Regions from separate parts of the Exiguobacterium sp. N4-1P genome, predicted to be linked through region 2. Evidence: riboswitches for the same ligand, from Rfam matches in the RefSeq annotation. Region 2 holds a riboswitch; each other region holds the start of a gene.
The links. A riboswitch is a leader RNA that binds a small molecule or an ion and turns the genes downstream of it on or off. The one in region 2 is predicted to bind S-adenosylmethionine.
Positions count from the first base shown of each region.

Region 1: it holds a riboswitch for S-adenosylmethionine, as region 2 does, so the genes downstream of both, msrA (peptide-methionine (S)-S-oxide reductase MsrA) here and A0126_RS14490 (LLM class flavin-dependent oxidoreductase) in region 2, are expected to answer to the same signal.
Region 3: it holds a riboswitch for S-adenosylmethionine, as region 2 does, so the genes downstream of both, metK (methionine adenosyltransferase) here and A0126_RS14490 (LLM class flavin-dependent oxidoreductase) in region 2, are expected to answer to the same signal.

Region 1 covers NZ_CP022236.1:373,074-380,028, reverse strand. Annotated here, with positions in the region: gene A0126_RS02025 (SH3 domain-containing C40 family peptidase) at 1-2,382, shown strand, start outside; gene A0126_RS02020 (putative quinol monooxygenase) at 2,438-2,731, opposite strand; gene A0126_RS02015 (M20 metallopeptidase family protein) at 2,820-3,992, shown strand; SAM riboswitch class I at 4,063-4,169, shown strand; gene msrA (peptide-methionine (S)-S-oxide reductase MsrA) at 4,277-4,807, shown strand; gene A0126_RS02005 (ribonuclease FAU-1 family protein) at 5,230-5,775, opposite strand; gene A0126_RS02000 (DMT family transporter) at 5,798-6,277, opposite strand; gene A0126_RS01995 (Crp/Fnr family transcriptional regulator) at 6,290-6,955, opposite strand, start outside.
Region 2 covers NZ_CP022236.1:2,829,647-2,836,601, reverse strand. Annotated here, with positions in the region: gene A0126_RS14510 (YczE/YyaS/YitT family protein) at 1-129, opposite strand, end outside; gene A0126_RS14505 (DUF817 domain-containing protein) at 288-1,067, shown strand; gene A0126_RS14500 (DUF2325 domain-containing protein) at 1,160-2,428, shown strand; gene A0126_RS14495 (DUF975 family protein) at 2,496-3,170, shown strand; SAM riboswitch class I at 3,361-3,465, shown strand; gene A0126_RS14490 (LLM class flavin-dependent oxidoreductase) at 3,539-4,597, shown strand; gene A0126_RS14485 (ATP-grasp domain-containing protein) at 4,594-5,541, shown strand; gene A0126_RS14480 (SRPBCC family protein) at 5,646-6,104, shown strand; gene A0126_RS14475 (ABC-F family ATP-binding cassette domain-containing protein) at 6,234-6,955, opposite strand, start outside.
Region 3 covers NZ_CP022236.1:2,176,882-2,183,836, forward strand. Annotated here, with positions in the region: gene A0126_RS11230 (GNAT family N-acetyltransferase) at 1-183, opposite strand, end outside; gene metK (methionine adenosyltransferase) at 325-1,533, opposite strand; SAM riboswitch class I at 1,662-1,788, opposite strand; gene pckA (phosphoenolpyruvate carboxykinase (ATP)) at 2,021-3,589, shown strand; gene A0126_RS11245 (EAL and HDOD domain-containing protein) at 3,657-4,913, opposite strand; gene A0126_RS11250 (alpha/beta hydrolase family protein) at 5,078-5,818, opposite strand; gene ytkD (RNA deprotection pyrophosphohydrolase) at 5,790-6,263, opposite strand; gene A0126_RS11260 (glucose-6-phosphate isomerase) at 6,397-6,955, opposite strand, start outside.

The DNA of each region.
Region 1 (6,955 bases), 580 kb from region 2:
GCTTCAATTGATACGCCGACAGGAAAATCAATCACTCCAAATACGTTAATCGATACGTACGGGACATCGGGTGACTTCACGCGGATTAAACAAGGCGACGTTTACGTCTTCGTTTCAAGTAAATTCTTAAGTAAGACACCTGTTTATGAAACGACGGGCACTCAATTCGCCCAACAACAAACTGTGATTTATACAGATGCCGATACGACAAGTAAACAACTTGGGAGCTATTCTTTAAATGCTACCGTCAAAACATACGGGACATCCGGCACATTCACCCGTGTCCAGTTCAATGGTGTTTACGGCTTCGTGCTTACAAAACAACTCGGTTCAAAGGAAGTTGAATCGTATCCGCTGACCGGGAAAAAGTACGCCCAACAAACGACATCCATTTACGACAAAGCAACAACAAGTTCGGTCATCGGGACGCTAGCACCGAATCAATCGGTCAATCTTTACGGGACATCTGGTCTTTATTCCCGCGTCCGAATCAATGATACCTACGGATACGTATTGACGGCGCACCTCGGCGATTCCGTTGTCTACGCAAAGACCGATCGGCTTTACGTCCAAGATACGACACCGATTCAGGTAGAGCCAAACAGTTCGAGCACCATCTTGAAGCACCATAAACAAAATACACTTTTGACGATTTACGGGACAAGTGGTGCCTACAGCCGGATCATCTTCCGTGGTGAATACGCGTACGTCTTGACGAGCTCGCTCGCGAAATCAAAAGTCTATGCCAAAACAGATCGCCTGTACATCCAAAAAACGACACCGATTCAGGTAGAGCCAAACAGTTCGAGCAGCGTCTTGAAGCATCATAAACAAAATACACTTTTGACGATTTATGGCACGAGCGGTGCCTACAGCCGAATCATCTTCCGCGGTGAATATGCATACGTCTTGACGAGCTCGCTCGCGAAATCAAAAGTCTATGCCAAAACGGATCGCCTGTACATCCAAAAAACAACACCGATTCAGGTAGAGCCAAACAGTTCAAGCAGCGTCTTGAAGCATCATAAACAAAATACACTCTTGACGATTTACGGGACGAGCGGTGCCTATAGCCGGATCATCTTCCGCGGTGAATATGCATACGTCTTGACGAGCTCGCTCGCGAAATCAAAAGTCTATGCCAAAACAGATCGCCTGTACATCCAAAAAACAACACCGATCCAGCAATCCCCAAGCAGTTCAAGTACGGTTCTTAAGCATCATCAAAAGAACACGCTCTTGACGATTTACGGGACGAGCGGCGCCTATAGCCGAATCATCTTCCGCGGTGAATATGCATACGTCTTGACGAGTTCGCTCGCAGCAACGAAAGCAGATCTGTATGCGACGACAGGGACACGTTACGTGACCGAAGACAAGTTGGTCGTCCATCCAAAAGCCAGTCTTAGCGGAAACATTGGGACACTGAAAAAAGGAGCACTAATCACGACCTATGGAAAAAGCGGTTACTACACACGCGTCAAAATCGGATCACGCTTCGGATTCGTTGACTCAAGTCGGCTCGGTTTAAATAAACCGACGTCTAAAGCCAAAGTCGGGACCGTCTTTTACGTCCATTTCAACCAGACACCACTCTTTTCTGCTGACGTCGCCTACAGTCGTCCGGCGAGTCACTTAAGCAAAGGAACGAAATTGATCGGGTTAAAATCGATTGATGATGACTTTTGGCAAGTCCGTCTACCGAATGGTCAAACGGGTTACGTCCTCAATCCTTATATCGGAACGAGCAAACCGGATATGCGGTATAACGAGCAAGCCATCAATCGTTCAAAAGTCTATACGGTCAAAGCAACGACTTCATTTTATGACACACCTGCCAGTCCAAAAAGTGCCGGGTTGGTCGAAAAAGGCAAGCGTGTGTATCCACGTTACCGCGTCGGTAATTTCTATGTCATTCAGTCCGGCTGGACGCCCGTCTACATCCCGGTGACGGCCCTTACAGTGACGAGCGAAACAAAAGTTGACAAGAAAAATAATTCACGTGGCGAAAAGTTGATTCAAGCTGCTGTTGCCCATATCGGTACTCCGTACACATGGGGATCACAAAACGTGGCGAATGGTGGATTCGATTGTTCCGGATTGATTCATTATGCGACGAACCAAGCCGGAAAATACGGCGGACGGACGAATGTCCGCGGTTACTGGTACGGAGCGTTCTTTACAAATCAACGCACAAGTATCAGTTCCGGAAAACGCTCGGATATCGTCTTCTTCGAAAACACGTATACGGATGGCCCCTCGCATATCGGGATCATGTTAGATAGTAAACACTTCATTCATGCCGGAGGATCACAACTGCAAATCAGTTCAATTTACGAGCCGCACTGGCGTGAGCACTTCCTCGGTTTCAAATCAATGTAATGATTAAAAAAACGGACCTTCCCTAACCCGGGAGGTCCGCTTCTTTTAGCTAACATTAAAATGTCATTTCCGCATATTTCGTAACTTGGCGATCGATTAAGTACAATTCGATTTGCTCGCGATACGCTTTATAGTGGTCTGACGCAATATGCGCTTCTAACGCTTCTTCATCTTGATAGACTTCATACAGCATGAACTGATGTTCATCTTCAATCGATTGATGTAAGCTATAACGCAAGCACCCCGGCTCGTTTTGTGAAGCTTTGTAGACCGTACTTAAAATCGGAAAGACTTGATCGGCTAAACCTGCTTTGACTGTGATGACCGCGTTGACAATAATTTCTCCCATGACTTGTTTTCCTCCTCATCATTCATTACTCCTATCTGTACCCGTTTTATAGAAAGTCATACCTCAAAAACCTGAAAGGATGATTATGATGCAACAGCAACTCTTCACTCAACTCGATCAACTCGAACAACAAATCATTGAAAGACGTCGTGATCTGCACCGTCACCCGGAACTCTCTTTTCAAGAAGTGCGGACACCAAACGCCATCGCCTCATTTTATGATGAGCTTGGTCTCCCTTACCGCAGGAACGTCGGTGGTAGCGGGATCGTCGCGACCCTCAAAGGAAAACATCCTGGAAAGACCATCGCCATTCGGGCCGATTTCGATGCCCTGCCACTGCAGGAGGAAACGGATCTCGCCTTCCGTTCGATTCATCCGGGTGTCATGCATGCGTGTGGACATGACGGACATACGGCGATTGCACTCGGTCTTGCCTCGGCCTTTACAGCACTGCAAGAAGACCTTCACGGAACAATCGTATTCATTCATCAACACGGGGAAGAAGTCTTCCCGGGTGGTGCCATTCAAATGATTGAAGACGGCTGTCTTGACGGGGTCGATGCAATTTTCGGTACGCATCTCGAAAATGACTTACCTGTCGGAACAATCGGCTATCACGCAGGACATACGCTGTGCGCCATCGATGAATTCGAAATCGTCGTCCACGGACAGGGTGGTCATGCGCAAGCCCCTCATAAAACACAAGATGCACTCGTCGCCGGGGCACAACTCGTCTGTAATCTCCAACACCTCGTCAGTCGGCGCGTTGATCCGTTTTCACCTGCCATCATCGCAATCGGTTCATTCCACGCCGGAACGGCTCCGAACATCGTTACTGGTGAGGCACGGATTGTCGGAGAAATTCGAACATTTGACGAAGCGCTGCGTCACCAGTTACGACAGCAGGTCGATTTGGTTGCCCGGACGACGTGTGCCGGAATCGGTGCGAGCTATTCCATCGACTTTACGACGGGTTATCCTTCCCTTTGGAATCATCCGGTAGAAACAAATCTCGTTAAAGAAGCGACGGCTTTCTTAGGTGAGGCATCTGTCAAAGAACTCAAACCGATGATGGCAGCCGATGATTTCGCCTATTATTTAGAGCGTATCCCAGGAAGCTACTTCTTTACGGGGTCCGCCAAAACGGATGGGAGTACGATTTATCCGCAACATCACCCGAAATATGAAATCGATGAACAGGCATTGCTTATCGGCGCAAAAGCCTTAGGTGCAACCGTCCTTCATGCTTTAGAATCTTAAGGATTGACTTTGTCGTTTTAGAGATGCTATTATCACATCAATGATAACGAATTTAATCAACTTCATATAACACTTATCAAGAGTGGACTGAGAGATCTGGATCGATGACGTCCCAGCAACCTGCCTTCAGTGGCAAGGTGCTACGACCAGCAAAGCGCAAGCTTTGGTTGATAAAAAGCGACGACTCCTTTTGCAACCAAGCAAAGGAGTCGTTTTCGTTTTCTCGCTGTCAGAGCACGAATGATTATAGGGCGACTACCGCCAGCGGAAAGGACGAGATATAGATGGAAAAAGCAACATTCGCAGGAGGCTGTTTCTGGTGCATGGTGACACCATTCGAAGAACTGCCCGGTATTCACGGAATTGTTTCCGGTTATACAGGAGGACAAATCGAAAATCCGACATACGAACAAATAAAAACAGGCACGACCGGTCATTCGGAGGTCGTCGAGATTACATTTGATCCAGCGTTATTCTCATACGAGCGGTTACTCGAACTTTACTGGCCGCAAACGGATCCGACTGACGCCGGCGGACAGTTCCAGGACCGTGGGACACAATACGCACCTGCCATCTTTTATCATACGGAAGAACAGCGCCTTGCTGCGATTGCTTCACGTGACGCGCTTGCTGCGAGCAATCGCTTTAAGCAGCCGATCGTCACACGAATCGAAGCGGCACAAGCCTTCTATCCAGCAGAAGACTATCATCAAAACTTCCACAAAAAGAATCCGGAACACTACAAAAAAGACCGGAAAGCATCCGGTCGCGATGAATTCATCGATGTGGCTTGGAAAGAAGAAGTATCTGTCTAAACTAAAAAAGCCCGCTTCGTGCGGGCTTTCAGCATGTAGACAAACTCTTATGAAGAGTGACTATGCTATAACAAGAGGCAATCCGTTCGCGTTTCCCTGTCTCATCTCGTCTTCAAAGCGATTCGAGACAGACTGTGCTCTAACACTACTCTATGATTTTCTCTGCGGTACACCCTGAAAGCTTCGTTTTTCGTTGACTCCTACGGGAAAAAGCGCGTGAACACGCGCTGCCAAGAGGCTGGCAAGACCCTGCTCGTTGTCCGTGAGGATCAAGGAGCAACGGCTTGCGCCTCGCCCGAGGAAAGCAACGAAAAAGGAAGAAGCTTCCCCCCCACGTTCCTTTGTCTGCATGTTTATGTAGTCAAAAGTTTTCAATTGTCTTTTTGATAAGGTAGCCTAAAAGGTTTTGATTTCTGTCGACTCTAGTTATTCATCACATTCATTAATGTATCCTTATGGTGACGCGCTAACTTGATCAATTCAAAATCGCCCGTACTAATTTTGGCTTTGAGGGTTTCAACTTCCCCCCATGCTAACTCATACTGTTTTTTATCAATGACACCTTGAGATAAAGCATCTTCCAGTTCATCAGTATCCATTATGTACATATCACCAGACGGTAGCAGAACGATGTCTAAAAATAAGTCCTCCCACCACGGACTTCCATTAGTAAAACCATTCTGCAAACAAATATCGATATACCACTGCACAATATTTCCACTCGCATCGAACATCGTTGTAACAGCATGGTGTGCATTTGACGGGAACTGTTGCAGCCACATGTAACCATCATCCAAAATACAGACATGTCCCTTTTCATAATGAACGTTCAAGGGATGCGATACTTGAAGGGCATGCAATAATGTTACATGCCCTTCAAACTCTTCTGTCTCGATTAATGACTGTGCGTACGCTCTCTCGGTGATTCGCTTCCAATTCTCACGTTTTCCATCTCTTCGCTTTAGCATCTTCACACGCCCCATTCAACCATTACGATACCTTTTCCGACAACTCATCCGAAGATTCGATTTCTACGACTTGATATCGTTTCAACACAAAAATACCGGCTAGCATCACAAGCAATCCAGTGACTTGTCCGAGCGAAAGCTCAAGTTCCGGTAAACCGAACCAACCGAACAAGTCGACACATAATGCAAAACTCAGTTGCGAAATCAAGACGACCGAAATCGCAATCGATGGACCGAGCAGCTGAATCCCGCGCATCACACAAAATACGACACCGACACCGACCAGACCACCGAATAAATAAAGCGGTTCGACCGTTTGAATGTTCGAGAATGTGCCACCCCGAAATACGAGTAGCGCAAACAGTGAACCGATGAACCCGACAAAAAAGACGAGGGTCGTCGTCGCCCATGCCCCGAACGCATGACTCATCTGTGCATTCAATACCGTCTGTAAACTAATCATCATTCCTGCCGTAATCGCACAAAACATACCTAGTCCCACGCTAGCCCCTCCTTATTCGTAACTATTGCCATTCGCTTTTTCTTTAATCCGCTCTACATCTAAAATAATGATTTTCCCGCGTCGTCTCGCCAAGATTTCTTCTTCACAAAGTGTTGAGATGATACGGTTTAAATGACGGTAACTCGTCCCGAGCCAATCGGCGACGTCATGGAGATTCGACGTTCGCATCTCTTGATAAAACAGACTGTCGGAAACGTCCGAGGTAATCGATAACAGATATCCGGCAAATCGTTCTTCGACCGAATAGAGGACATGAAATGATGCTGATTTCGAGTCCGCGTACCACTTGGTCGTAATGACCCGCAGTAAAAATTGTAAAAAGGTGTTCGTCGTATTGTGCTCACGTAAGATCGCATACGGAATGCTGAGTGCCACGACGTCCGTAATCACCTCGATGGTATTCAAGACTTCCCGTTGATTGATATATTCCGCATCACCAATCACCGTCATCGCCTTTTTGAAGCGTAAAATCCGTTGTTTCCCTTCAGCCGATGCTGCAGAGATTTTAATTTTTCCTTCGACGATGAAATACATCCGGTCAATCGGTTCACCCGTCACACATAACAGGTCCCCTTCCGAAAACGTTTCGATGCGTAAATAAGATTTACTGGTCTCCGTAAAAATATCCGCTAAGTCGTACTGTTTTAAATAGGTCTC
Region 2 (6,955 bases):
AGTCGAGACACCGAGGTTAGCGGTGATCATGATGGAGGAACCGACGGCGAGTAAAAAGAGACCGCTTAAAAATAAGAACCACTTCAACGTTGCGCGCAGCAACCAGGACGTATGGAAACGTTTGAACATCGTTGCGTGTCACCTCGATTCAATAAGATACGTATTCGTTAACTGTATCACGTTCGTGGACTAAAGCAGAAGCAACAAATTGTCGAATGTCCAACTTGAGAAGGAGGGAGGTACGGCGAACGTCTCGTATACTTAAAGAAAGAAGAGGAGGGACGTCGATGCGATTGATCCGCCATCTCATCCGTTTTACATATCTTGAAGCGCTCTGTTGTATCTTTCCAGTAGCCATCTTTGCTGCACTCGCCTTATCACGTTATTTGCCGAGTGAACCGATTGCCCGTTATGACATCCTGTTACTGTGGTGTCTGTTCGTCCAAGTCGCCTTACTCGTGACTCGTTATGAAACGAAAGAAGAGTTCAAGCTGATTCTTATTTTTCACGTCATCGGATTAGGACTTGAGCTGTTTAAAGTCCACGTCGGCTCGTGGAGTTATCCGGAAGACGCTGTTTCGAAAGTGTTTGGTGTTCCGCTCTACGCAGGTTTCATGTATGCCAGTGTCGCGAGTTACATCTGTCAGGCGTTTCGGCGACTTGATCTTCGGTTTACGTCCTTTCCACGTCCGACCCTCGCACTTGCTGTCGGGAGTTTGATTTACTTAAACTTTTTTACGCACCACTGGATGCTCGATTTACGGTGGTTCTTGATGGGACTCGTCATCGTCGTCTTCTTTAAATCGTGGGTCTACTTCCGACTAGAGGATACGGTTTACCGTCTCCCGCTTGTCTTATCATTTTTACTAATTGCCTGGTTCATTTGGCTGGCGGAAAACATCGTCACCTTTTTTAAGGGCTGGGTCTATCCGCATCAGCAAGAGGGCTGGGCACTTGTCGATTTTGGCAAATTATCGTCTTGGTTCTTACTCGTCATCATTACCGTCTTGATTGTCGTCGTCGAAAAATACCGAAGTGGCGACTCCGCAGTCGAAGTTAAATCGTAACCCGTAATAAAAAAATACCCGGTTGTTTTTTTACACGGGTGAAGCATCTTGACCTTGCTATAGTTTAAAAAAATAGTAAAGGGGTTTTTAACATGATGCATCACGTAATCGAACGAGCGAAGGAGTTAGTTACAAGCAAACTGAACATCGTCGAGACAGCAGACGACTGGGGTTTGTTACTTGAAGAAATCAACGGAATCGATGAATGGGTCCAGCTGTCGCAGTACTACGCGCCACGTCAAACAACGACGAAACTAGTAGAATGTCCGGAAACACCATCTAGCCTCCCGATCAAAATGATCCAGGAACGGAAGGAAGAAGTTGAACGGACTGTCGAACAACGGTATTCCTATACGTTCGAACGGCAATTAAAGGGCGGCTCGTTACGGGAATGGCCAAACAGTCATGTCTCAGAAACAGAAATCCGTGACTGGAACCTGGAGCATGGGATGGAAGTCCGTGTCCAAGTCCTACATCAAGATGAGCGCCGGACGTCGCTTGAAATCTTAGCCGTCGTCGCGACGGATCAAGTAAAACCACTTGCAGAGCGAATCGTTTTTGAAAAGTGTATCGTCAAGAACCATGGCATCATCGAAGCGACGATTGACGGTCCACTGCAAGATGAGACGGGAAAACCGTTCTATTACACGACACCACTCGAAGACATGCGGTTCTTCCAACTGAAAGCAGGTCAACTCGTCGACCTCGTCATGTGGAAAGGTCATCCGGAGACATTGACGATTGTTTGGAAACACGCATTTCATTATGAAGTACCGACCATGACGGAATTACCGGCACGCGACGTATCGAATGGTTCGCCCGAGTCCGCCACTGCGTCACCTGCAAATAAACAGGCGAAAACAGGACGCTACGACAAGATGATGCAACGGAAACCGAAGGCGAAGAAAGTCAAAAAAGAGCGGCGCCTCCGGGAGAAAAAAGCCCATCAGCTCGAACGCCTCGATACGACGACGTTACCCGGTCAACCAATCGAATTCGTCGATAAAACGGCACTCGATTTTGCTTCCTACGACGGCATGCGTCTCGTCATCGTCGGTAATGAGCAACAGCGCGCCGTCTACCGCGACTTCTTTGCGGAGACGGGAGTCGAATTAATCCATCTTGGCGGTGACGCCCAAGCCGCGAAAAAAATCGCCTGTCTCGCGAAAAAGACGGACGCGATCGTCGTCGTCAAAAGTCGGGTTTCTCACGCAGCAGCGGCACATGTTCTCGTGCAAGCAAAAAAGCACGATATTCCGTTTGCGATTGAACGACTCGATGGACGACGCTCTTTGTATACGGCGTGCCAGCAACAACTTGAAAAAGCAATGGTCCAACGTTTACTAAAAGACGAGCGTTAAAAAGTGAAACCTCCTCAAAAATAAACCGTAAAGAAAGGTAGCACTTATTTTTGAGGAGGATCTTTCGATGTCAAAACAATTAAAATTAGCAGCGCGCGAGTCGTTGCAGGGACGATGGGGCTTCATGGCATTAATGATGTTGTTGTTCTTAATCATTCAAGGCGTTCCGAACGGATTTGCGTCCTCACCCGAAGAGGATTTCCAATTTATCGACTTGATTGGTATGCTCTTGACGGTGTTGACCTTACCGGTTGCAATGGGATGGTCATGGCTCGCCCTATCTGTCGCCCGAGACGAGCAGACGAAAGTCGCCGATTTGTTTGAGCCGTACAAAATGTTCTTGAAAGCCATTGGAGTGTCAATCGTCCAAACCTTTTTCTTAGGGCTATGGTTCTTACTTTTCATCATTCCAGGAATCATTAAGTCATTCTCTTACATGTTGACGTATTACATCATTCGGGACGAACCATCGATTGGCATCCTTGATGCCATTACGCGTTCACGCCAAATGATGGATGGACACAAAAAAGAGGCGTTTTTCCTCGTCCTTTCGTTCATCGGTTGGTTCTTGCTCGGAATTGTTACGATCGGAATCGGTTTCCTCTGGATTGGCCCGTACTTCAGCGTCACAATCGCGAAGTTCTACGATCGCGTGCGTGGGGAAGAAGTTTCGACGACTGGTCACCGGACAGCCATGATGGATGCAAATCACAATGACTCACCGTTCGTATCACCAGAATGAATTGATTTTGAACAGCACCATACAAAGCAGGGATTGCCATCTTAAACCGATGTGCAATTCCTGTTTTTAGCTTCTAGACAAAGAAGTATCAAGAAACAGAGTGATTTTCCAAATGTTTTTTAATTCCGATAGGAAAAGAAGGTTTAAAGGTTGCTTTACTCTGCTAAAAGATGTACGCTAATTTCAATTATTCTTATCACGAGAAGTCGAGGGACTGGCCCGACGACACTTCAGCAACCCCGCATGAGCGGAAGGTGCTACTTCCAAGAGGAATTTATTCCTTTGAAGATAAGAGCCGACAGTAGACATTCGTCGCTCTTTTCTAAACGAAAAGAGCGATTTTTTTATGCAAAAAGGGGGCACAGGGGATGGAATACGGATTTTGGTTACCAATCTTCGGAGGTTGGTTACGAAACGTCGAGGATGAACAAATGCCAGCGACATTCGATTATGCGAAACAAGTCGCACAGACGGCAGAACGGATTGGCTTTTCTACGACATTGATTGCAGAATTGAACTTAAACGACATTAAAGGAATAGCCGAACCGAGTCTTGAGGCGTGGACGACGGCAGCGGCCATCGCGGCGACAACGGAACGGTTGGAAATCATGACAGCCGTCCGGCCCGGTTTTCATAATCCGGCGACGACAGCAAAGATGGCGGCGAACATCGATCAGCTGAGTAATGGACGCTTCACGCTCAACGTCGTCTCGGCCTGGTGGGAGGAAGAAGCCCGTCAGTACAATGGGATATTTACAGCCCATGACGAACGATATGCCCGGACGGAAGAATTCGTGACGGTCATGAAAGGATTATGGGCGGACGCATCACCCTATAGTTTTGATGGGGACTACTATCAGCTGGAACGGGCAGAGCTTCACCCGAAACCCGTTCAGCGTCCCGAAATCAAGCTCTACGCTGGTGGTGAGAGTGAGACGGGGAAACAGACGATCGTCAATCACTGTGATGCCTATGTCATGCATGGAGGAACGGTCGATGAAGTCGCGACGAAAATTACGGATATGAAAACCCGCCGCGCGGTGACCGGGAAACAGCCGCTTGCGAGTTTCGGACTGGCGGCCTATATCATCTGTCGCGAGACGGAAGAAGCGGCGCTCGAAGAATGGCGCCGGATTACGAACGTCAAGGAAGACGGTGCCGGATATGCCGGATATGACGACTTCGTCAGTAAATCGCAACTCGAACAACAGGTCAAACGAAATGACTATTCGGTCTCAAACCGGGGACTGCGTCCGAACTTGATTGGGACGCCGGATCAAATCGCAGAACGGATTCTTGAATTTGAAGCAGTCGGCGTGACATTGCTCTTGCTTCAATTTTCTCCGCAACTCGAAGAAATGGAACGCTTTGCCCGCGAGGTCATGCCACGCGTCGAAGCGAAACGAAAGGTAGGTCAACTAAAATGACGAAAATTCATATCTTACACGAAAATCAGGAATGGACGGATCATTTAATCAAGCGACTCGAGGAACTCAACTTACCGTATGAACAGTGGCACCTCAACGAAGGGGTCGTCCCACTCGATGAAACACCACCGGAAGGCGTTTTTTACAGCCGGATGAGTGCCTCGTCCCATACGCGCGGGCACCGCTATGCACCAGAATTGACGGAAGGGGTCCTCGCTTGGCTCGAAGAACATGACCGGACCGTTTTCAACGGAACTCGTGCGTTACGACTCGAGGTCAGTAAGGTCAACCAATACACCGCCTTACGAAAAGCAGGTATCCGTGTTCCGAAAACGACGGCAGCCGTCGGACGTGATCAAATCGTCCAAGCCGCTCAAAACATCGGAGTATCGTCGTTCATCACGAAACACAATCGTGCCGGTAAAGGACTCGGCGTTCAATTGTTCCACTCGATTGAAGCACTCGAGACGTATCTTGACGGACCGACATTCGATGAGCCGGTCGACGGCATCACGTTGATTCAAGAGTACATTCAAGCACCTGAACCCTACATTACGCGTTGTGAATTCGTCGGTGGTAAGTTCGTCTATGCGGTCCGTGTCGATACGTCGGAAGGATTCGAGCTCTGCCCCGCGGATGCTTGTGTCATCGATGATTTGTTCTGCCCGGTCGGAGAAGAGGCGGCAGAGACACCGATGAAATTCCAAATTGTCGACGGGTTCGATGACCCGATCATCGCCCAGTATGAAGCGTTCCTGCAAGAAAATAAAATCGCGGTCGCCGGGATTGAGTTCATCAAGGATGCAGACGGGACGATTTATACGTACGACGTCAATACGAATACGAATTACAATTCGGACGCTGAAGCGGCAGCTGGGAAGTTCGGGATGCTGGAACTCGCAACATTCCTTGGTCATGCGTTAGAACGTCAAACCGTGAAGTGAACATCAAAAACCACTTGAAGTAAGAAAAATACCCTGATTGTGCCGGAGTCGAGCGTTAGAACGACGGACATCAGGGTATTTTTAAACTAAAAGGAGGTGGTGTCATGGTGACGTGGCGTGAAGAAAAAGTACTTGCGATTCCAATCGAACAGGCGTGGCATCTGTTTGATCACGATCGACTGCAACGACTCATTCCGGGTGTCGTCCAGCATGAGGTGATTGAACGTAAGCCGGGCGTCGTCGGATCGACGTACCGGCAAACCTACATGCAAGGGAATCGTCTTGAAACCTACATCGTGACCGATCTCGCTTATACGAATGAACCGGACTATAAACAAAATACGATTGGTTTTACGTTAGCGAAGATGTTTCGCCTTGAGATGTCGTTTGCGCTGAAGCGAATTGATGCGACGAGCTGCCGTTTGATTTACACGGGGAAAAATGAAGGCGTCAACTTCGTCGGTCGCAGTCTCTTATCGTTAGGCGGAGAACGTGAAAACGAGAAAATCGTCAAAGGATTTCTCGAGCGGCTCGAAAAAGAAGTGAAGCAAATCCAAGAATAAAAAGGTACGCTTACTCTCGATTACTGCGAGAATAGGCGTACCTTTTTAAGTAAGGAAGATGATACTTAACAAAAAAATATAAACGTATTTACAAAAAACTGCCCCCGATTAACGAGGACAGTCGACAAATCAATGTGCGTATAACGCAGTCAATTGTTGTTGGATTGAATCGTTGTTGAGGTACTCATCGTACGTCGTTTCTTTATCGACGATTCCGTTTGGTGTGAGTTCGATGATCCGGTTCGCAATCGTTTCGACGAACTGATGGTCATGCGAGCTGAAGAGCATCGCACCTTTGTAAGCAATCAAGCCATCGTTGAGTGCTGTGATTGATTCGAGGTCTAAGTGATTCGTCGGATCGTCAAGGACGAGGACGTTTGAACCACTGAGCATCGCTTTCGATAACATACAACGGACTTTTTCTCCCCCAGAGAGGACTGACGCTTTTTTCATGACTTCTTCTCCGGAGAAGAGCATCCGACCGAGGAAACCACGGAGGAATGTGTCACTTTCATCAGCTGGTGAGTATTGGCGCAACCAATCGAGAATCGTTTTGTCAGACCCTTCGAAGAACTCCGAGTTGTCTTTTGGCAAGTACGATTGTGACGTCGTAACACCCCATTTGAATGTCCCGCTGTCTGCTTCCATTTCACCCATCAAAATTTTAAACAGTGTTGTGATGGCGATATCGCTTTGGCTGATGAATGCCACTTTGTCTGTTTTATTTAATGAGAAACGGACGTTGTCGAGGACTTTGACGCCATCGATTGTCTTCGAGAGACCTTCAACCGTCAACAAATCGTTTCCGATTTCACGTTCCGGTGAGAAACCGACGAACGGATAGCGGCGTG
Region 3 (6,955 bases), 650 kb from region 2:
TTCTCCCCGCGCTTCCTCCGCCGTCCGAATTGCTCGAACGACTTCTTCTTGCGGATACGCCTCTTGTACGAAATGGGCTTTCGAGCTTTCCGAGTAAATCTCTTCATACGTATCCATCCAAGAGGTGATGGCAATATCATGAATGCGTGCCGCATCAGTAGGAATTGCTTCGCGTATCTCCATATCGGACTCCCCCTTTTTTCCGTTTACCGGTACATGTTCTTTTACCCTGTTCTAGAAAAATCATTCGTTTCCCTCCAAAATTCGAGACAAACAAAAAAAGTTCAGAAACAAACTCGTGCGAGTCTGCTTCTGAACTGAAAATTAAGCGAATCGTTTCGCTTGTTCTTCAAGAATTGCTGCTTTATCAGTTTGCTCCCATGGTAATTCGATATCTGTACGACCGAAATGACCATAAGCTGCTGTCTGACGATAAATCGGACGGCGAAGATCAAGCATCTTGATGATCCCTGCTGGGCGAAGATCGAAATTTTCGGCAACGAGTTCGACGAGTTGTGCTTCTGGAAGTTTACCTGTTCCAAACGTATCAACTGCAATCGATACTGGGTGCGCGACACCAATCGCATACGCAAGTTGAACTTCTGCTTTATCTGCAAGACCAGAAGCTACGAGGTTTTTCGCGACGTAACGTGCTGCATATGCTGCAGAACGGTCAACTTTTGTTGGATCTTTACCAGAGAATGCGCCGCCGCCATGACGTGCATAGCCACCATACGTATCAACGATGATTTTACGTCCAGTTAATCCTGCATCACCTTGTGGTCCACCGATGACGAAGCGACCTGTCGGGTTAATGAAGAACTTTGTTTCCGCATCGATGTATTCTGATGGAATCACAGGTGCGATGACATGCTCTTTCAGGTCTGCTTGGATTTGCTCAAGCGTCACTTCTTCTGCATGTTGTGTTGAGATGACGATTGTATCGACACGAACCGGTTCGTTGTTCTCATTGTATTCTACAGTTACTTGCGTCTTACCATCCGGACGGAGGTAGTCAAGTTGTCCAGTTTTACGGACTTCTGCGAGACGACGAGCAAGTTTGTGTGAAAGTGAGATCGGAAGTGGCATCAATTCAGGCGTTTCTTTCGTTGCATAACCGAACATGAGACCTTGGTCCCCTGCACCGATTGCATCGATTTCTTCATCTGACATGTTACCTTCGCGTGCTTCAAGCGCTTGGTCAACACCGAGAGCGATATCTGCTGATTGCTCATCGATTGAAGTCAATACAGCACAAGTGTCTGCATCGAAACCATATTTAGCGCGTGTATAGCCAATCTCACGAATTGTTTCGCGAACGACTTTCGGGATATCGACATAAGTCGATGTCGTGATTTCACCTGCGACGAGGACAAGTCCTGTCGTGACAGATGTTTCAGCAGCGACACGAGCATTCGGATCGGCTGCGAGGATTGCATCTAAGATAGAATCCGAGATTTGGTCACAGATTTTATCCGGGTGACCTTCAGTAACTGACTCCGACGTAAATAGTCGGCGATTAAGGTTTGTCATGTTTGACCCTCCCAAAAAAGAATTTGACGGTGTACTCATTTCCCCTAGTTGAGTGGGACGGTAAAATGAAAAAAACCTCTCCATGTCCAAAAAATGGTCAGGGAAAGGTTGTGCGTTCTTCCTTTACCCTCTTATCGTTCGAAGTGTTTACTTCGCTTCAGGAGAGCACCTTTTCCTTCATTAATAGAATTCTTAATGTAGGACGGTTGCCGGGTTTCTTCGGGCCTTGTTCCCTCCACCTGCTCAGAATAAGAGTATCCGTTACGAATTACATGATATAAAGTTGTGACCACTCTGTCAAGCTACGTTTTAATTTCTAGTCGAAACTTTCCCGAAGAGATGTTAAACTGTTAATGCTGAAAGCGTTTCCAAATAAATAGAAATCAGCGCTAAAAAAGGATTGCTCACCCTTTAGTATGTCATATATAATAAATGTGTCATACTAAATGTCAGAGCTAAACCAACGTAGGGGAAAGGTGGGGTCAGGATGCCGATGACGGTCCTGAATATCGAAGAGCTACTCAAGAAGGAGCATGTGTTCAAACAACTATCTGTTGCTGAGCTAGTCGAACATGCAATTCGTAACGAAGAAGGGGTTCTTGCTGAAAATGGCGCTCTGTCTGTAGAAACGGGGAAATTTACAGGTCGTTCACCTAAAGACAAGTTCATTGTTCGCGATCAGTCATGCGAGTCACATATCGATTGGGGCCATGTCAATCAACCGATGGAAGCAGACAACTTCGAACAACTTTTACAAAAAGTTCTTCGCTACATGAATGAAGCAGATCAGCTCTACTACACAGAAGCTGCTGCTGGTGCAGACACTCATTTTACCCTTCCGGTTCGGATCGTGACACAATATGCTTGGCATAATTTGTTTGCAAAACAACTATTTTTGCGTGAATATCCGACAGAAGCTGCTTTTGAGCCTTTCACGGTTATTTATGCGCCTCACTTCAAAGCAGATCCGAAAGTCGATGGAACGAATTCCGAAACGTTCATCGCCATGTCATTCGAACATCGGATTGTCTTAATCGGTGGAACAGAATATGCGGGCGAAATCAAAAAATCGATTTTCTCTGTCATGAACTACCTTTTACCTCAACGAGACGTCTTATCGATGCATTGCTCGGCTAACGTCGGTCATGAGGGTGACGTCGCTTTATTCTTCGGATTATCCGGTACTGGTAAGACCACACTGTCTGCTGACGACAGTCGTCAATTGATTGGTGACGATGAGCACGGGTGGTCCAACGACGGCGTCTTCAATATCGAAGGTGGCTGTTACGCAAAAACGGTCAACCTATCGCACGAAAAAGAACCACAAATCTTTGATGCGATTCGTTTTGGCACTGTCCTCGAAAACGTCGTCCTCGATGATGCACGAATTCCTGACTATGATGATACGTCAAAAACGGAAAACACACGGGCCGCTTATCCGATTACAGCGATTGATAATATTGCAGTACCATCACGCGCCGGACATCCGAAAACGATTGTCTTTTTAACAGCTGATGCTTACGGCGTCCTGCCGCCAATCAGTAAGTTGACGAAGGAGCAAGCGATGTATCACTTCTTATCCGGGTATACATCGAAGTTAGCCGGGACAGAGCGTGGCGTAACAGAACCGGAAGCGACATTCTCGACATGCTTCGGTTCACCCTTCTTACCGCTCATTCCTGAAAAATATGCAACGATGCTCGGTGAGCTCATCGACCGGCACGGTGTCACGGTTTACCTCGTCAATACAGGCTGGACGGGTGGCGCATATGGGACGGGAAGTCGGATGAAGCTTGCATATACACGGACGATGGTCAATGCAGCTGTCAACGGCACACTCGCTGATATCCCGACGGAAGAGCATCCGATTTTCGGGCTACACATGCCGCTCGAAGTCCCTGGTGTCCCAAGCGACTTACTCAACCCTGTCAAAGTTTGGTCGGATGCTGATGCGTATGAACAACAAGCACGGGCTTTGGCGACTAAATTCAAACAAAATTTCACACGGTTCGATAGTGCAACTACTGAAATCAAATCAGCAGGGCCACGTGTTTAATTAAATTAAGATAATTAAAAGGCACCAGACACTGTATGTTCAGTGAGCTGGTGCCTTTTAACGTCCATCAGACGATTGAATCTTCTTCATCCGGTTGCAAATGAAGTTCTTTTTTAGTCAACCAATCTTGACTCTCTTTTAATAGTGCATAGGCACGCTGTTTTGAAATACCAAAACGATGGGTTAGTTTTTCAAACTGTTCAAATTCACCACGGTCGGCACTAATCGCGAGCAATAAACAATCACGAAACGGATGATCTTTTCCTTGTAACACGATTTTCAACGTCGACTCGATTGGTAATTGATCAATGATTTCATCAATATCGACTGACAGTAATGCATCGATATGCGAGAGTAAGCCAATCATGTAGGCACTTTCCGGACGTAACGTCTTTGTTTCAAGTGCAAATAACTCGCATAACTTGGCACAATGCAGTGAAGAACGCAACAACTCGTCTGACCACTTGTACGGACTCGCAAGTCGCATCTCTCGTAAAACGATTAACGAAATCCAACTTTTAAGTTGTGAAAACCCGAGTAGTGAAATCGCTTGACGAACGGATTCGACGGTATTTCGAAGACCAATCCCGGGAGAATTGATGAGCTGGAGGACTTGCACACTAATGTATGGATTTCCTTCGATTTCATCGACGACTTGGTCATAATACTCATCTGATTCGAGCCACTTCAACATCTTTAACAATACAGGCAATTGTGGCGGAACAGCCTTCCCTTTCATCAACATCGGTTTTGCATAAAAATAGCCTTGGAACCAGTCGTACCCCATGCTCAAACTACGAAGATGATCTTCATGCGTTTCGACACGCTCTGCCAACAAACGGATATGCGGATAGTTTCGTTTAACGATATGTAAAATCGCACTTTGTTCACGTGGGTTGATTGCTTCGATATCAATTTTTATTAAATCAATTAAATCAAACAACTCTGGACCATGATTTCGTAATAAATCCGTCACGAAATCATCCAAGGCCAATTGAAATCCAGCCTCTTTCCATTTTTTCAAAACCGACAGCATATGTGAATCGATGACGACGGTCTCAAGCACCTCGATGACAAATCGTTCCGGATCTAAGTGATCAATCAGCTCACCTTGTAATAAATCACCGGTGAAATTGATGAATAAACGTTTTCCTTCTGCCACTCGATCGACACCTAAATGGACGAGCGTATTCGTCAACACGTCCATCGTCGCTAATTCACCATCAAAAATAGCAGGCGCTTCCACTGAACGATATAATAATTCAAATGCATCGATGGCACCGGATCGATTCACGATTGGTTGTCGTGCCAGCAAGATTTCCATCCCGTTCTCCCCTTTTGTCTTCCACCCTATTGTTCACTTCATATTTTCTAGTATACCAAATATTGTTTTTTGTTTAAAAAATGCTTTTTTAAAACATATCAATGTTACTGATTTCCTAAAAAAAGTCACCCCGGCTGTTCGAGGTGACTACATCCTATGTTCCATCAGCGCAACATCCAATCGATGATTTCCTTCGTCACAGCAAATTTTTCGTGCAACGGAAATTGATGGGCCTGCTCGTAAATACGAAGCCGCGTCTGACTCGGATAGCGCGCAGCATAATTCGTTGCATGACGTAAGCGAACCTTTTGATCGTACCGTCCGTGAATCAGCAAGACTTGCCCTTGTGGAGCGGCGTAGAGCGGCGAACGGATTTGATACGCTTGTTGTTGCGTCTCTGGCAATCCACCCGTGAAACGGCGTAACATTTTTTGCATCGTTCTCTGTTCTTCATATGTCCAGACGAGATTCGTCACCCCTGCCCATGAGACCGTGCGCGCGACCGGGCGATGATGTGCCAACAACAAGGCCATCTGCCCACCACGAGAGAAGCCAAACACCGAGACGCGTTCCGCGTGACGGGTTAACCAATCATATGCCCCTGTTGCATCACGAATATCATGATGACCAAAATCTTCCTTCCCTGTGCCTCCTAAGTTCCCTCGGTAAAAAGGGGCCATGACTAAAAATCCGGCTTGAGCAAACTGCATCAGTCGCGTCGGTCGAACCATTCCGATATTACGTGTCCCGCCACGTAAATACAGCATCCCTTGCCCATTCGGACGTGTCGGTAAAACGACATAGGCACCGACCCGTTCGTGATCAGATGTTTCATAGTATATACGAAACGTCCGGAAGGGACCTTGCTTCGGCAATTCAAACCAATCGGCGTTCGGCGAGTACACGAAGTGTCTCCGGAAGGACACGGTCCTTCATCATAAAGCTGTATTTTCGATTCGCGTCAAGACGCTGCGGGAGGTCGTCCAACAAAAAGGCTCCGTCTGTCTCATCGACAGCGAGATGCGGAACGAGTGATTCGATTTCGGCGAAATAGATATTCTTAATGATTGTATCGCCTCGTCCTTCGACACGATATTGACCAATGTAGGCGAGGCTTGCGATGCTACCGCCTGTCTCCTCCATCACTTCCCGGCGTGCCGCTTCTTCCGCTGTTTCACCCGGTTCGACTTTTCCCCCAGGAAACTCGTACCCGCGCTGCTTATGATGCGTCAATAGCCATTTCCCCTCGTACACGGCAATGACCCAGACATGGAGAGGTTTTGTCGAGAAAGGATGATCATCGAAACTCAACTCAACTTGATTTTGATAGTAATCTAAAAATCTAATCACGTACGTGCACCTCATTTCTTCTTCTACCTTCACTTTACCTGTTTCGAAAGCATTCTAAAAGTGAAAGTGCGTAGGAATCGAGGAGAATGACAAAAAAAGGCATCCCCTGTCATCCAGGAGATGCCTTTCCAACTTATTTCAAGCGTGCTTCGAGCTCTGCTTTTTCTGCTTCAAAACCAGGTTTTCCGAGAAGTGCGAACATATTTTTCTTATATGCCTCAACACCCGGTTGGTCGAATGGGTTAACTCCAAGAAGATAACCGCTCATCGCGCAAGCTTTTTCGAAGAAGTAGAACAAGAATCCGAGATGGTACGGCGTCATCTCTGGTAATTCGACTGTTAAGTTCGGAACTTGACCATCTGTATGAGCAAGTAACGTCCCTTCTGCCGCTTTATCGTTGACGAATTGGATTGATTTCCCTTCGAGGAAGTTCAAGCCGTCAAGATCTTGTGCATCTTTTTCAATCGTCAATTCATGACGCGCTTGACCGACTTTAATGACCGTCTCAAACAAATCACGACGCCCCTCTTGCACGTATTGACCCATCGAGTGTAAATCTGTCGAGAAGTCGACCGCTGCCGGGAAGATCCCTTTGAAGTCTTTTCCTTCTGATTCTCCGTACAACTGTTTCCACCATTCTGATACATAATGTAACGCTGGTTCGTAGTTAACGAGAAGCTCGATCGTTTTT